Regions from separate parts of the Streptomyces sp. NPDC052299 genome, predicted to be linked through region 3. Evidence: riboswitches for the same ligand, from Rfam matches in the RefSeq annotation. Region 3 holds a riboswitch; each other region holds the start of a gene.

The links. Region 3 has a riboswitch for thiamine pyrophosphate ahead of AB0L33_RS19270 (cytosine permease). Riboswitches for the same ligand answer to the same signal wherever they lie in the genome.
Region 1: linked by a shared signal. The riboswitch ahead of AB0L33_RS27260 (thiamine ABC transporter substrate-binding protein) and the one ahead of AB0L33_RS19270 (cytosine permease) in region 3 are both predicted to bind thiamine pyrophosphate.
Region 2: linked by a shared signal. The riboswitch ahead of thiO (glycine oxidase ThiO) and the one ahead of AB0L33_RS19270 (cytosine permease) in region 3 are both predicted to bind thiamine pyrophosphate.

The regions. Positions count from the first base shown of each region.
Region 1 is NZ_JBFAUP010000018.1:76,234-81,032, forward strand. It holds gene AB0L33_RS27250 (phosphatidate cytidylyltransferase) at 1-690, shown strand, start outside; gene rlmN (23S rRNA (adenine(2503)-C(2))-methyltransferase RlmN) at 780-1,886, shown strand; TPP riboswitch at 1,958-2,074, shown strand; gene AB0L33_RS27260 (thiamine ABC transporter substrate-binding protein) at 2,159-3,262, shown strand; gene AB0L33_RS27265 (iron ABC transporter permease) at 3,349-4,799, shown strand, end outside.
Region 2 is NZ_JBFAUP010000016.1:104,426-109,224, forward strand. It holds gene thiE (thiamine phosphate synthase) at 1-14, opposite strand, end outside; gene AB0L33_RS25720 (Rv2175c family DNA-binding protein) at 116-481, opposite strand; gene AB0L33_RS25725 (FAD-dependent oxidoreductase) at 547-1,779, opposite strand; TPP riboswitch at 1,862-1,973, shown strand; gene thiO (glycine oxidase ThiO) at 1,971-3,146, shown strand; gene thiS (sulfur carrier protein ThiS) at 3,143-3,361, shown strand; gene AB0L33_RS25740 (thiazole synthase) at 3,364-4,158, shown strand; gene pknB (Stk1 family PASTA domain-containing Ser/Thr kinase) at 4,341-4,799, shown strand, end outside.
Region 3 is NZ_JBFAUP010000010.1:194,934-199,732, forward strand. It holds gene AB0L33_RS19260 (sulfatase-like hydrolase/transferase) at 1-127, opposite strand, end outside; gene AB0L33_RS19265 (ROK family transcriptional regulator) at 332-1,528, shown strand; TPP riboswitch at 1,572-1,665, shown strand; gene AB0L33_RS19270 (cytosine permease) at 1,656-3,032, shown strand; gene AB0L33_RS19275 (TROVE domain-containing protein) at 3,034-4,623, opposite strand.

The DNA of each region.
Region 1 (4,799 bases), on a different contig from region 3:
GGCCTCTGGGAGCTCACCTCCCGGCTGGAGGAGCGCAAGGGCATCAAGGCGCCCCTCGTACCGCTCGCCGTCGGGGGCGCCGCCATGGTCGTCGCCGGGTACGCGCGTGGGGCCGAGGGTGCCTGGATCGCCATGGCCCTGACCGCTCTGGCGGTGCTCGTGTGGCGGATGGCGCAGCCGCCCGAGGACTATCTCAGGGACGTCACCGCGGGCATCTTCGCCGCGTTCTACGTGCCTTTCCTGGCCACCTTCGTCGCCCTGCTCCTGACCGCCGACGACGGGCCGCAGCGGGTGCTGACCTTCCTGCTGCTGACCGTGGTCAGCGACACGGGGGCGTACGCGGTCGGCTGGCGGTTCGGCAAGCACAAGCTGGCTCCGCGCATCAGCCCCGGCAAGACCCGTGAGGGCCTGTTCGGGGCGGTCGCCTTCGCCATGGTGGCCGGTGCGCTGTGCATGCAGTTCCTGGTCGACGACGGTTCCTGGTGGCAGGGGCTGCTGCTGGGCCTCGCGGTCGCGGCCAGCGCCACCCTGGGGGACCTGGGCGAGTCCATGATCAAGCGGGACCTCGGCATCAAGGACATGGGCACGCTGCTGCCCGGCCACGGCGGAATCATGGACCGGCTGGACTCCCTGCTGCCGACCGCCCCGGTGGTCTGGCTGCTGCTCGTGCTGTTCGTCGGCTCCGGCTGACCGGCTCCGGCCTGCGGTTTTCCGTGCGAAGGCCCGTCGTCCACAGGGCGGCGGGCCTTCGCCGTTCCGTCTGCGACACTGGAAGAACCATGCCTAAGCCCGGAGAACTCACTTTCGTCGCGCCCCGCGGAGCCAAGAAGCCGCCGCGGCACCTCGCCGACCTCACGCCCGCCGAGCGCAGGGAGGCCGTCGCCGCGATCGGCGAGAAGCCGTTCCGCGCCCAGCAGCTCTCGCAGCACTACTTCGCGCGGTACGCGCACGACCCGGCCGAGTGGACGAACATCCCGGCCGGATCGCGGGACAAGCTCGCCGAGGCGATGTTCCCCGACCTGATGTCCGTCGTGCGGCACATCAGCTGCGACGACGACACCACCCGCAAGACCCTCTGGAAGCTGCACGACGGGACGCTCGTCGAGTCCGTCCTGATGCGCTACCCGGAGCGGGTCACGATGTGCATCTCCTCGCAGGCCGGCTGCGGGATGAACTGCCCGTTCTGCGCGACCGGACAGGCCGGTCTCGACCGCAACCTCTCCACCGCGGAGATCGTCCACCAGATCGTGGACGGCATGCGGGCCCTGCGCGACGGCGAGGTCCCCGGCGGCCCCGCCCGGCTCTCCAACATCGTGTTCATGGGCATGGGCGAGCCGCTGGCCAACTACAACCGCGTCGTCGGAGCGATCCGCCGGCTGACCGACCCGGAGCCGGACGGGCTCGGCCTCTCGCAGCGCGGGATCACCGTCTCCACCGTCGGCCTGGTGCCCGCGATGCTGCGGTTCGCCGACGAGGGGTTCAAGTGCCGCCTCGCCGTCTCGCTGCACGCCCCGGACGACGAGCTGCGCGACACCCTCGTGCCGGTGAACACCCGGTGGAAGGTGCGCGAGGTGCTGGACGCCGCGTGGGAGTACGCGGAGAAGTCGGGCCGCCGCGTCTCCATCGAGTACGCCCTGATCCGCGACATCAACGACCAGGCGTGGCGCGGCGACCTGCTGGGCCGTCTCCTCAAGGGCAAGCGGGTCCACGTCAACCTCATCCCGCTGAACCCGACGCCCGGCTCCAAGTGGACCGCCTCACGGCCCGAGGACGAGCGGGCGTTCGTGGAGGCCATCGCGAGCCACGGCGTGCCGGTCACCGTCCGCGACACCCGGGGCCAGGAGATCGACGGCGCCTGCGGGCAGCTGGCGGCCTCCGAGCGCTGAGGGGAAGGGGCCCCGGACGCCCGGGGCCCCGGCCGAAAACGGCCGTGTAGCCTGGGGCCGAAATCAACTGCATATTCCGACAGGGGAGCGCCACAGCGCTGAGAGTGCGGCACCAAGGACAGGTTGGCCGCAGACCCTCTGAACCTCGCCCGGGTCATTCCGGGTAGGAAGTTCGGACCATACTCAAGCTGTTGCGCCCTGCCCGCTTCCGGCTCCGGCCGGTGTGCGGGCGGGGCCGCGTCTCTTCCTGGTCACTCCAGGAGGAATCACACATGAGCACCACCAAGAAGGCCGCGGCGGCGGCCGTCGCCGCCGCGCTCGGCGTCACCGCGCTGGCCGGCTGCGGAAGTTCCGACGACCCGGCTTCCGGTTCCGGTTCCACCAAGGGCTCCGGTTCCAGGACCGTCACCCTCGTCAGCCACGACTCCTTCAACGCCTCCAAGGACGTGCTGAAGGAGTTCACCCGGGAGACCGGCTACACCGTCAAGGTCCTCAAGAGCGGCGACGCGGGCGCCGCCCTGAACCAGGAGATCCTGACCAAGGGCTCCCCGCGCGGCGACGTGTTCTTCGGCGTCGACAACACCCTGCTCTCGCGGGCCCTGGACAACGGCCTGTTCACCCCGTACGAGGCCAAGGGCCTGGACCGGGTCCCGGCCGACCTCCAGCTGGACGCGGACAAGCACCGGGTCACCCCGGTCGACACCGGCGACATCTGCGTCAACTACGACAAGAAGTACTTCGCCGACAAGAAGCTGGCGCCGCCGAAGACCTTCGCCGACCTGGCGAAGCCCGCGTACAAGGACCTGCTCGTCACCGAGAACGCCGCGACCTCCTCGCCCGGCCTCGGCTTCCTCCTCGGTACCGTCGCCACCTTCGGCGAGGACGGCTACCAGGACTACTGGAAGAAGCTGAAGGACAACGGCGTCAAGGTCGTGGACGGCTGGGAGCAGGCGTACAACGAGGAGTTCTCCGGCTCGGCCGGCGGCAAGAAGGCCAAGGCCGACCGCCCGCTCGTCGTCAGCTACGCCTCCAGCCCGCCCGTCGAGGTGCTGTACGCGGACCCGCGGCCGAAGACCGCGCCGACCGGGGTCGCCACCGGCACCTGCTTCCGCCAGATCGAGTTCGCCGGACTGCTGGACGGAGCGAAGAACGAGGCGGGCGGCAAGGCCCTGCTGGACTTCCTGATCGGGAAGAAGTTCCAGGAGGACATGCCGCTCACCATGTTCGTCAGCCCGGTCGCGAAGGACGCGAAGGTGCCCGAGCTCTTCACGGAGTTCGGTGCCACCGCCGAGAAGCCGGCGACCGTCGCCCCGGACGCCATCGCCAAGAACCGTGAGCAGTGGGTCCAGTCGTGGTCCTCGCTCGTAGTGAAGTAGCGAAGACTCCCGTACGCGGACCGGGCGCGCGCGGGAGATCCGCACGCGCCCGGGCCCGGCGCGGGGCCGCGGTGCGGCTCGGTCTGATGGCCGTGCCGGTCGCGTTCTTCGCCCTGTTCTTCGCCTATCCCGTCGCCGCGATCGTGGGCCGGGGGCTCAAGGCGGACGGCGTCTGGCAGTTCGGCCGGTTCGGCGAGGTGCTGGCCCGGCCGGAGATCCGCGACGTCCTGTGGTTCACGCTGTGGCAGGCTCTCGCCTCGACCGCGCTGACCCTGCTGATCGCGCTGCCGGGCGCTTATGTCTTCGCACGGTTCGACTTCCCCGGCAAGCAGGTCCTGCGGGCCGTCGTCACGGTGCCGTTCGTGCTGCCGACCGTGGTCGTGGGCACCGCCTTCCTCGCGCTGCTCGGACGCGGCGGGCTGCTGGACGAGTTGTGGGGCGTACGGCTCGACACCACGGTGTGGGCGATCCTGCTGGCGCACGTCTTCTTCAACTACGCGGTCGTCGTCCGCACCGTCGGAGGGCTCTGGGCGCAGCTCGACCCGCGCCAGGAGGAGGCCGCCCGGGTCCTTGGCGCGAGCCGGTTCACCGCGTGGCGGCGCGTCACGCTGCCCGCGCTCGCCCCGGCCGTGGCCGCCGCCGCCCTGATGGTCTTCCTCTTCACCTTCACCTCCTTCGGGGTCGTACAGATCCTCGGCGGGCCCGGCTTCTCCACGCTGGAGGTGGAGATCTACCGGCAGACCGCGCAGCTGCTCGCCCTGCCCACGGCCGCCGTGCTGACGCTCGTGCAGTTCGCCGCCGTCGGCGCGATCCTCGCCGTGCACGCCTGGACCGTACGCCGCAGGGAGCGCGCGCTGAAGCTGGTCGACCCGGCGATGACCGCGCGCAGGCCGCGGGGGGCCGGGCAGTGGACGCTGCTCGCCGGGGTCCTGCTGAGCGTGCTGCTGCTGGTCCTGCTGCCGCTCGCGGTGCTCGTGGAACGCTCGCTGGGCGGTTCCGGTTTCGCCTACTACCGCGCGTTGACCTCGGCGGACGCCAACAGCGGTACGTTCCTGGTCGCGCCGGTCGAGGCCATCGGGAACTCGCTGCGCTACGCCCTCGTCGCGACCGTGATCGCCCTGGTCGTCGGAGGGCTCGCCGCCGCCGCGCTCACCCGGCGGGCGGGCCGGCTCGTCCGGGGCTTCGACGCCCTGCTGATGCTGCCGCTCGGGGTCTCCGCCGTCACCGTGGGCTTCGGCTTCCTCATCACCCTGGACGAGCCGCCGCTGGACCTCCGTACGTCCTGGATCCTGGTGCCGCTCGCCCAGGCGCTGGTCGGCGTGCCCTTCGTCGTACGCACCATGCTGCCGGTGCTGCGAGCGGTGGACGCGCGGCTGCGCGAGGCGGCGGCGGTGCTCGGGGCCTCGCCGCTGCGGGCCTGGCGCGAGGTGGACTTCCCCCTCGTACGGCGGGCGCTGCTGGTCGCCGCCGGGTTCGCCTTCGCCGTGTCGCTGGGGGAGTTCGGCGCGACCGTGTTCATCGCGCGGCCCGACAACCC
Region 2 (4,799 bases), on a different contig from region 3:
CGAGGTCTGGACATGGTGCGGTTTCCCCCCGGGGAAGACGGTGACGGCGGATCGGTGGTGCGGGCGCGGGGAAGCGGGCCGCCCGCTCGCGCGGTGCGGCCCGCTTCCCGGTCGGTCAGACGGCGAGCGCCTGGGCGCGGCGCTTCACCTCCGTGCCGCGATTCTCACTCAGTGCCTGCGCGGGCGTGCCCGGCAGGGTCGGGTCGGGGGTGAAGAGCCATTCGAGCATCTCCTCGTCGGAGAAGCCGTCGTCCTTCAGGAGCGTCAGGGTCCCGGAGAGGCCCTTGACCACCTTCGTGCCGTCGATGAAGGCGGCGGGCACCTGAAGCGCCCGGTTCTCCCCACGGCGTACGGCGATGAGCTGGCCCTCCTTGACCAGCTGCCGCACACGCGTCACCTCGACATCGAGCATTTCCGCGATGTCGGGCAGGTGGAGCCAGGCAGGGACGAGAGCATCGATCTTTGCGTCAATCTCGGTCACGGGACAAGCCTGCCATCCCGGACTGACAGCCGAAACCCGGACTCGGCCCTTCAGGTCCCGGGCCTCTACGGCAGAACCGCCGACTTCAGCGGTACGGAGGGCTCCCCGGCCCGCCGCGCGTCGAGCCGGGTCCCCGCCTCGATGAGCCGGCGCCCCTGGGCCAGGTCGCGCGGGCGGCCCACCGCGAGGACCGCGACCAGGACGCCGTCGCGCAGCCAGCACACCGACCAGGCGGGCTCGGCCGGGTCGCCGCGCCACAGCAGGGTGTCCGCCTCCGCGTGGTGCCCGGCGTACTGCACGAACCGGCCGAACTGCTCGGACCAGAAGTAGGGCACGGGGTCGTACGGCGGGATGCCCGCGCCCTCCGCCGCGATGTGGGCGGCCGCGGTCCTCGGCCCCTGGAGGGCGTTGTCCCAGTGGTGGACGACCAGGCGGGTGCCGTAGCGGGCCGAGGGGAAGGAGGCGCAGTCGCCGACCGCGTACACATCGGGGAGCGAGGTGCGCAGCGCTGCGTCGGCGGTCACCGAGCCCTCGGGCCCGAGCGCGATGCCGGAGCCGGCGAGCCAGCCGGTGGCGGGGCGGGCACCGATGCCGACGACGACCGCGCCTGCCGGGAGGGTGCGCCCGTCGGTGAGGACCACGGTGCCGGGCTCGACGCGGGCGACCCGGGCACCGGTGAGGAGCCGGGCGCCGCTCTCCTCGTACCAGGCGGCCATCGGGGCGGCGACCTCGGCGGGCAGGGCACCGGCCAGGGGGCGGTCGGCGGCCTCCACGACGGTGACCTCGCAGCCGGCGGCGCGGGCCGCGGTGGCGAACTCGGCACCGATCCAGCCCGCGCCGACGACCACGACGGGGTGCCCGGCCTCCAGGACGGGCCGCAGCCGGGCCGCGTCGTCGAGGGTGCGCAGCAGATGGACGCCGGGGACCCCGGCGGAGCCGGGCAGGGCGATGGGTTCGGCGCCGGTGGCGAGGACCAGGACGTCGTACGGGACCGGGCCGTCGGAGGTGTCCAGTTCGTGGTCGCCGGCGCGGACCCCGGTGACCTCGCAGCCCAGGCGCAGGGCGATGTCCAGCCCCTCGAAGTCGATGTCGAAGGCGGACTCCTCGGCCTTGCCGAGCAGCACCGCCTTGGACAGCGGGGGCCGGTCGTAGGGCTGGTGGGGTTCGGCGCCGATCAGCGTGACCGGGCCGGTGAAGCCCTGTTCCCGCAGGGCGACGGCGGTCTGCACGCCCGCCATGCCCGCGCCCGCGACGACGACCCGGCGTTCCGTCCGCTCTGCCCGCTGCTGCTCGCTCACCCGCCCACCTTACGTAGCTGACCGGGCGTCAGGAAAGGGCGGCCCCACCCCGCCCCCGGGGGACGGGGTTTAGGGTGGCCACCGTAAGACACGCGGGAGCCCGGGCGTACCGGGCTGAGAGGGAGGCTGGCGGCCTCCGACCGTACGAACCTGATCCGGGTCATGCCGGCGAAGGGAGGGGCTGGACGCCCATGCGCACCCATCCCACCGAAGGGTCCGACGTCCTCGTCATCGGGGGCGGCGTCATCGGTCTGGTGACCGCCTGGCGGGCCGCGCGGCGCGGCCTGTCCGTCGCGCTCGCCGACCCCGGGCCGGGTGGCGGAGCGGCTCGGGTCGCGGCCGGAATGCTGGCCGCCGTCACCGAACTGCACTACGGCGAGGAGATGCTGCTCGGGCTCAACCTCGCCTCCGCCCGGCGCTATCCGTCCTTCACGGCGGAGCTGGAGGAGGCGAGCGGGCAGGACATCGGCTTCCGCGCCTGCGGCACCCTGGCCGTCGCGCTGGACGCCGACGACCGTGCCCATCTGCGCGAACTCCACGAGCTGCAACGCCGCTCGGGCCTGGAGTCGGAGTGGCTGACCGGGCGCGAGTGCCGCCGCCTGGAACCGATGCTCGCCCCGGGCGTGCGCGGCGGCCTCCGGGTGGACGGCGACCACCAGGTCGACCCGCGCCGCCTCGCCGCCGCGCTGCTCACCGCCTGCGAACGGGCGGGAGTGGTCTTCCACCGCCACCGCGCCGACCGCCTCTGCGTGGTCGCGGACCGGGCCGTGGGCGCCGTGCTCGACGACGGTACGGAGCTGGCCGCCGGCCAGGTCGTGCTCGCCGGGGGCAGCCTCAGCGGACGGCTCGCCGGGGTTCCGGCCCACGTCCTGCCGCCGGTCCGGCCGGTCAAGGGCCAGGTGCTGCGCCTCACCGTGCCCCCGGCGTACGCGCCCTTCCTCTCGCGCACCGTGCGCGCGGTGGTCCGGGGCAGCCACGTCTATCTCGTACCGCGCGAGAACGGCGAGCTGGTCGTCGGCGCCACCACCGAGGAGATGGGCTGGGACACCACCGTCACGGCGGGCGGGGTCTACGAACTGCTGCGCGACGCCCACGAGCTGGTGCCCGGCATCACCGAGCTGCCGCTCACCGAGACCCGTGCCGGTCTCCGCCCCGCGTCCCCGGACAACGCCCCGCTGCTCGGCCGCACCGCGCTGCCCGGCCTCCACCTCGCCACCGGCCACGGCCGGAACGGCGTGCTGCTCACCCCCGCCACCGGGGACGCGATGGCGTCGCTGCTGGCCGACGGCGAGCTGCCCGAGCCGGTCCGCCCCTTCTCCCCCGGCCGGTTCGCCCCGGCCGCCGCACCCCAGGAGCAGCCCGCATGACCGAGCCCACCCCGCTCACCGTGTCCGTGAACGGCACTCCGGCCGTCGTCGCACCGGGCACCACCCTGGACGCCCTCGTCGCGACGCTGACCGACGCGCCGACGGGGGTCGCCGCCGCGCTCAACGAGACCGTGGTGCCGCGCGGCCGGTGGTCCGCCGCCGCGCTCGCCGACGGCGACAGGGTCGAGGTCCTGACCGCGGTCCAGGGAGGCTGACGATGTCCGACGACCTGTTCACCCTCGGCGGCACCGACTTCACGTCCCGGCTGATCATGGGCACGGGCGGAGCGCCCAGCCTGGACGTGCTGGAGCGGTCGCTGATCGCGTCCGGCACCGAGCTGACCACCGTGGCGATGCGCCGCCTCGACCCGACCGTGCAGGGCTCCGTCCTCTCCGTACTGCGGAAGCTGTCCATCCGGGTGCTGCCGAACACCGCCGGCTGCTACACCGCCGGGGAGGCCGTGCTCACCGCCCGGCTGGCCCGGGAGGCGCTGGGCACGGACTGGGTGAAGCTGGAGGTGGTGGCCGACGAACGGACGCTGCTGCCCGATCCGGTCGAGCTGCTGGACGCCGCCGAGACCCTGGTGGACGACGGGTTCACGGTGCTGCCGTACACCAACGACGACCCGGTCCTGGCCCGGAAGCTGGAGGACGTGGGGTGCGCGGCGGTCATGCCGCTCGGCTCCCCCATCGGCTCGGGTCTGGGCATCCGCAACCCGCACAACTTCCAGCTGATCACCGAGCGGGCCGGGGTGCCGGTGATCCTGGACGCCGGTGCCGGGACGGCGTCGGACGCGGCGCTCGCGATGGAGCTGGGGTGCTCGGCGGTGATGCTCGCCTCCGCGGTGACCCGGGCCCAGGAGCCGGAGCTGATGGCCGCCGCGATGCGGCACGCGGTGGAGGGCGGGCGGCTCGCGCACCGGGCCGGGCGCATCCCGCGCCGCCACTTCGCGGAGGCGTCGTCGCCGACGGCCGGGCGCGCGGCGCTCGACCCGGAGCGGCCGGCGTTCTGAGCGCGATGGGCCGCCCCGGTCCGGACCAACGTGCCGGAATCCACAGTTCCGGGCCCCGGAGCCCGTGGGAAGCCGGGATTCCGGGCTCGGGCGACGCGTCCCTGTCACGGCTCGGCTTCAGTCCTGCCCCGGGTTCGCTCCACGGCGGCGGGCCTGTCCGCGGCGGCTCGTAGACTCGCATGGTGGATACGACCCTCCAGGACCCCCTCGTCGGGCAGCTGCTCGACGGCCGCTACCGCGTCGATGCCCGCATCGCCGTGGGCGGCATGGCCACGGTCTACCGGGCCATGGACATGCGGCTCGACCGGGTGCTCGCCCTCAAGGTGATGCACCCGGCGCTGGCGACCGACGCCTCGTTCGTGGAGCGCTTCATCCGCGAGGCCAAGTCGGTGGCGCACCTCGCCCACCCCAACGTGGTCGGGGTCTTCGACCAGGGCGCCCAGGGGCAGTACGTCTACCTGGCCATGGAGTACGTCGCCGGGTGCACGCTGCGCGATGTGCTGAGCGAGCGCGGCGCGCTACGGCCCCGGGCCGCGCTGGACATCCTGGAATCGGTGCTCGCCGCCCTCGGCGCGGCGCACCGGGCGGGCTTCGTGCACCGCGACATGAAGCCGGAGAACGTGCTGATCGGGGACGACGGC
Region 3 (4,799 bases):
CGAAGCGGGTGCCCTCGGCCGCGAGGGCGTCCAGTGCGGGGGTCCGGACGAGCGGGTTGCCGTAACAGCCCAGGGTGTCGGTCCGGTGCTGGTCGGTCATCAGGAACAGGACGTTGCGCGGAGCCACTCGGGCCGCCCTTTCGGTGGTCGCTCACGGTGGTGACGGTCGCCGGCCGGCACGCGGCCCCGGGGTGCTCGACGCGCACCGGTGCCGGCGATTGACGGGAACTGTAGGGAGGCCCGGTTTTTTAGGTCAACCCTTGGGAATAAACATCGTGTGAATTCGTCCGCCGCGTTGACAGAAACCCCTTGACCGATCGACCATGCGTCCATGACCGAACGCACCGATGCCCTCCAGCGCCTGCGCAGAGCCAATGAAGCCGCCGTGCTCGGCGAGTTGCGCAGGTCGGGGGCGCTGAGCCGGGGCGAGCTCAAGGAGCGGGTCGGTCTCTCCCGTACGACGCTGTTCGCGATCGTGTCCGACCTGCTGGACCGAAACGCCGTGGTGGAGCAGCCCGCCCCCGATCCCGGGCAGCCGAGGGGCCGCGGCCGCCCGGCGCTGGAGATCGCGCTGAACTCGCGCGGCGCCGAACTGATCGGCATCGACCTCCAGCGCCACCACATGCACGTGGTGGTCGCCAACTGCGCCCACGAGATCGTCGGCCGGTACAGCGCCCCCGTCCCGGCCGACAGCCAGGCCGCCGAACGGGCCGCGCAGGCGATCCACGCGGTGGAGGAGCTGGTGCGGCGCGAGTCCATCAGCCTCGCCCCGGTCCAGGGCATCGGCCTCGGCCTGCCCGGCTTCGTGCAGAACCCGGCATCGGCGGACCCGCACACCATGACCCCGTTCGCCGGGCACGTCGCCGCCGAACTCGGCCGGCACTTCGGCGCCCCGGTCCTCACCGACAACAACTCCCGGCTGGCCGCACTCGCCGAGGTCACCTGGGGCGCGGCCCGGGGCTTCGACAACGCCGTCTACCTGCGCTGGTCCCAGGGCGTCGGCGGCGGACTCGTGGTCAACGGCTCCCTCGTGCACGGCGCGCACGGAGCGGCCGGCGAGATCGGGCACACCAGCTGCGACCCCGAGGGCAAGCCGTGCCACTGCGGCGGCCGGGGCTGCCTGGAGGGGCTGATCTCCGTACCGGCGCTGCTCGCCGCGTGCGCCGAGCGCGGCCTGGGCGCCCGGGACGCCGAGGAGCTGATCGCCCTCGCCGCCGAGGGCCGCCCGGAGGCGGCCGACGTCCTGTGGGACGCGGCCGTCACTGCCGGGCGGGTGCTCGCCGCGCTCGCCGCCCAGGTCGACCCGGAGTGCGTCGTGGTCTACGGCGAACCGGCCGCGCTCGACGACCTCGTCCTCGCCCCGATCCGGGAGCAGATCGCCGCGCTCTCGCTGCCGTCCGCCCCGCGCTCCATCGAGGTGCGCGGCTCCACCCTCGGGGGCGACGCGGCCGCGCTCGGCGGGGTCGCGCTGCTGCTGCGCACGACGGGTCAGGACCTCGCGGAGCTGCTGGACCGGCCGCCGGGCTGACCCCCGCGACGGCAGCGGGCGGACCGGCGCTATTCTGGCCGCCACACCGGACACGGGGTGCCCCGCACGGGGCTGAGATCACACCCGTCGAACCTGAACCAGTTAGCACTGGCGGAGGGATGTCTCCATGTCGTTGTCGCATGCCCAGGACGAGCGCGCCGCCTTCGGCGGGCGCATGCCTTCCGCCCCCGGCGATCTGCGCATCGAGGCGCACGGGATAGCACCGGTCCCCGAGGAGCACCGCTACGGCCGGGCGGGCCGGCTGTTCACCGTCTGGTTCGCGCCCAACCTGACCATGACCGGCGTCTTCACCGGCACCGTCGGCATCGCGCTCGGCCTGGACTTCGGGACCGCGCTCGCCGCCGTCGTGCTGGGCACCCTCGTCGGCGCCGCGCCGACCGCGTATCTCGGCACCTGGGGAAGTCGCACCGGGTCCGGTCAGCTCCCCCTCGCACGGCTGGCGTTCGGACCGGGCGTCGTGCTGCCGGGCGCCCTCCAGTGGCTGTCGTCCATCGCCTGGGACGCCCTGATCGGGCTGTTCGGCGGGGACGCGCTCGCGCAACTGTGCGGCTGGCCGTTCTGGCTGGGGGTCCTGGTCATGATGGCCGCGCAGGGGGCGCTCGGGGTGCTGGGTTACGAGGTGATCCACCGGCTCCAGACCGTGATGACGTTCGCCCTGGCCGCCGCCTTCACCGTGCTCGCCGCGAAGCTCCTGAAGGGGGTGGACCCGGTGACCGCCTCGACCGTGCACGGCGCGGACCGGGCCGGCGCCTTCGTCCTGACCTGCACGATCGCCCTGAGCCTGGCGCTGTCCTGGGCGCCGTACGCGAGCGACTTCAGCCGCTACCTGCCGAGCGGGACGTCCCGGACGCGGATGTTCTGGTGCACGCTCGGCGGGATCAGCGCCTCCTTCGTGGCCGTCCAGACGATCGGGCTCTGGGGGACCTCGGTCTTCACGGACCAGACCGCGCGCGGCATCGACGCGCTGCTCGGCGGGGGCGCGCTCGGGGCGTTCGGGCTGCTCGCGGTGGCCCTGGCCGCGCTGTGCAGCAACGCGATGAACGACTACAGCGGCTCGCTGGCGTTGCAGACGATGGGGGTACGTCTGCCGCGTCCGGTGGCCGCCGCGCTCGCCGCCGCCCTGGGCTTCCCGCTGGTGCTGTGGATGCACGCGGCGGACACGACCGCCCGCTTCCAGAACGTGCTGCTGCTCGTCGGCTACTGGATCCCCGGCTTCGTGGCGATCGTGTCCGTGGACTGGCTGGTCCGCGCCCGGGCCCGGCGCGGCGCCCCCGTCGACCTCGCGGCCGAGCACGCCCGGCCGCGCCCGTGGTGGCCGGCGCTCGCCGCGTTCGCCGCGGCCTTCGCGGCGGCGGTGCCGTTCATGAGCACCAGCCTGTACGTGGGCCCGGTGGCCGAGGCGCTGCACGGGGCCGACCTCGCGTACGGGGTGGCGTTCCTCGTGGCGCTCGGGGTGTACGCCCCGCTGCGGACGCGCCGTTGACTCACCTCTCCCCGGACCACGGCCAGGCCCCGCTGCGGCCGCTCTCGATGAGTCCGGCCATCCGGAACGCCGCGTCGGTGAGGCCGCCGAACGTGTGCCGGTTCGGTCCGGCGGGGCCGTGGGCGGGCCGGTATCCGGCGAGGTTCCAGGTGTAGAGGGGGACCTCGCGCGGGATCGGGTCCGGGGCGCTGGTGTAGGGCAGGGCCTGTTCGTCGGTGACGAGGAGCACCCGGTCGTGGTCCCGGTAGTGGGTGCGCAGCGCCTTCGTGGTGTCGGTGCCGCCGAGCCGGTGGAACCGCTCGAGCACGTCGAGGACGGGTTCGCCGGGCGCGTACGGGACCGGCGCGCTGCGCCAGCCGAATTCCACCAGGTCCGCGTGCTCGGCACGCAGGGCGAACGCGGTGCCGAACACGGCGGCCGCGTCGGCCCGGCTGAGCGTGGACCGCTGGGAGAAGGTGTCGAAGAACATCGAGTCGGACCGGTCGACCAGAACCAGCGTGCGGCCGGGCATGGCGGGCACGTTGGCCAGGCAGTGGTCGAGAGCCGCTTCGAGCGCGGCGGCCCAGCGCGGTGCGGCGTGCTGGTGGGCGGCGAGGTAGCGGAAGGGGAACTGCCGGGCGCGGGCGACCTCTTCGGGGTCCGCGATGCGGGAGGCGACGCGTTCGACGGCCTGGTCCGGGAGGCCGGCCCGGTCGAAGTTGCGGAGGTTGCGCAGGAGGGCCATCGGGCCCATGACGGGGATCAGCGCCTCCCAGACGGCGGCGTCCAGCGACCCCTGCAGCCAGCCGGCCACGGACTCCCAGGTCATGCCCGCCACGGCGAGGCGTTCCGCGCCGCCGGGGCCGGTGACCAGGGCGCGCCGCTCGTCCACCGGGGTGTCCAGGAGCGCCCGGTGCGCGGTGAGCAGCGGGTCGTCGGCCGGGGCGGTGGCCCGGTCGGGGTGGTGGCGGCGGTCCAGGGCGTGGCGGAAGAGCGCGCCCTGCCAGGGCTTGGCCGGATCGGGGGCCGCGTGCACCAGATTGAGCACGTCACCGAAGCGGAAGCCCCGGGACGCGGTGTCGTACTTCAGCAGGGCGCGGGAGGTGTAGAGCCTGCGTACGGCGTCGGCGACGCCGCGCTTCACGGGCTGCGGCACCTGGCGCCCGTACGTCGCGATCCAGTGCGCGAGCAGTTCGCCGGGCTCGTCGGCCCGTTGGAGCACCGCGTCGACCACGGACCGGTTGGAGGGCCCTTCGCCGGTCCGCGCGGCGAGCCGTGCGTGGACGTACGCGGCGGCGCCGACCAGGGACGCGGTGCGCATGTTGCCCTCGTCGCGCAGCCAGCGGAGCAGGCCCGCCGTCCACGCGGGGTGCTCGACGGCGAGGCGGGCGACGAGGGCGGTGTACCGGTCGTCGCGGTCCGCGCCGCTCTCGTAGAAGGTCTCCTGGGAGACGAAGTTGCCGACGGCGAGGAGGAAGAGCTCCTCGCGGGGCTCCCGGACGAAGGCGGGGCCGCCCTCGTAGGTGCGCGGGTGCCGTGCGGTGGAGCCGGGCACGGGCCGGGTGGCGGTCAGGTGGCGGGCGGCGGCCGAGACGTGCGGGGCCACCAGCATCTCGGACCAGACCTTCGAGACGCGTCGGGAATGACGAGGCAGTGAATCCCCCCGGATTCGGGCGATGGTGAGACGCGCGCGCCCGGCGAGATCAAGGAGCATGGCGGCGGCGTCACTTGAGTGTCGGAAGGAAGTAGCCGCAACCGGGCGCACCGCCGGGCGCGGGCGCGTGGGAA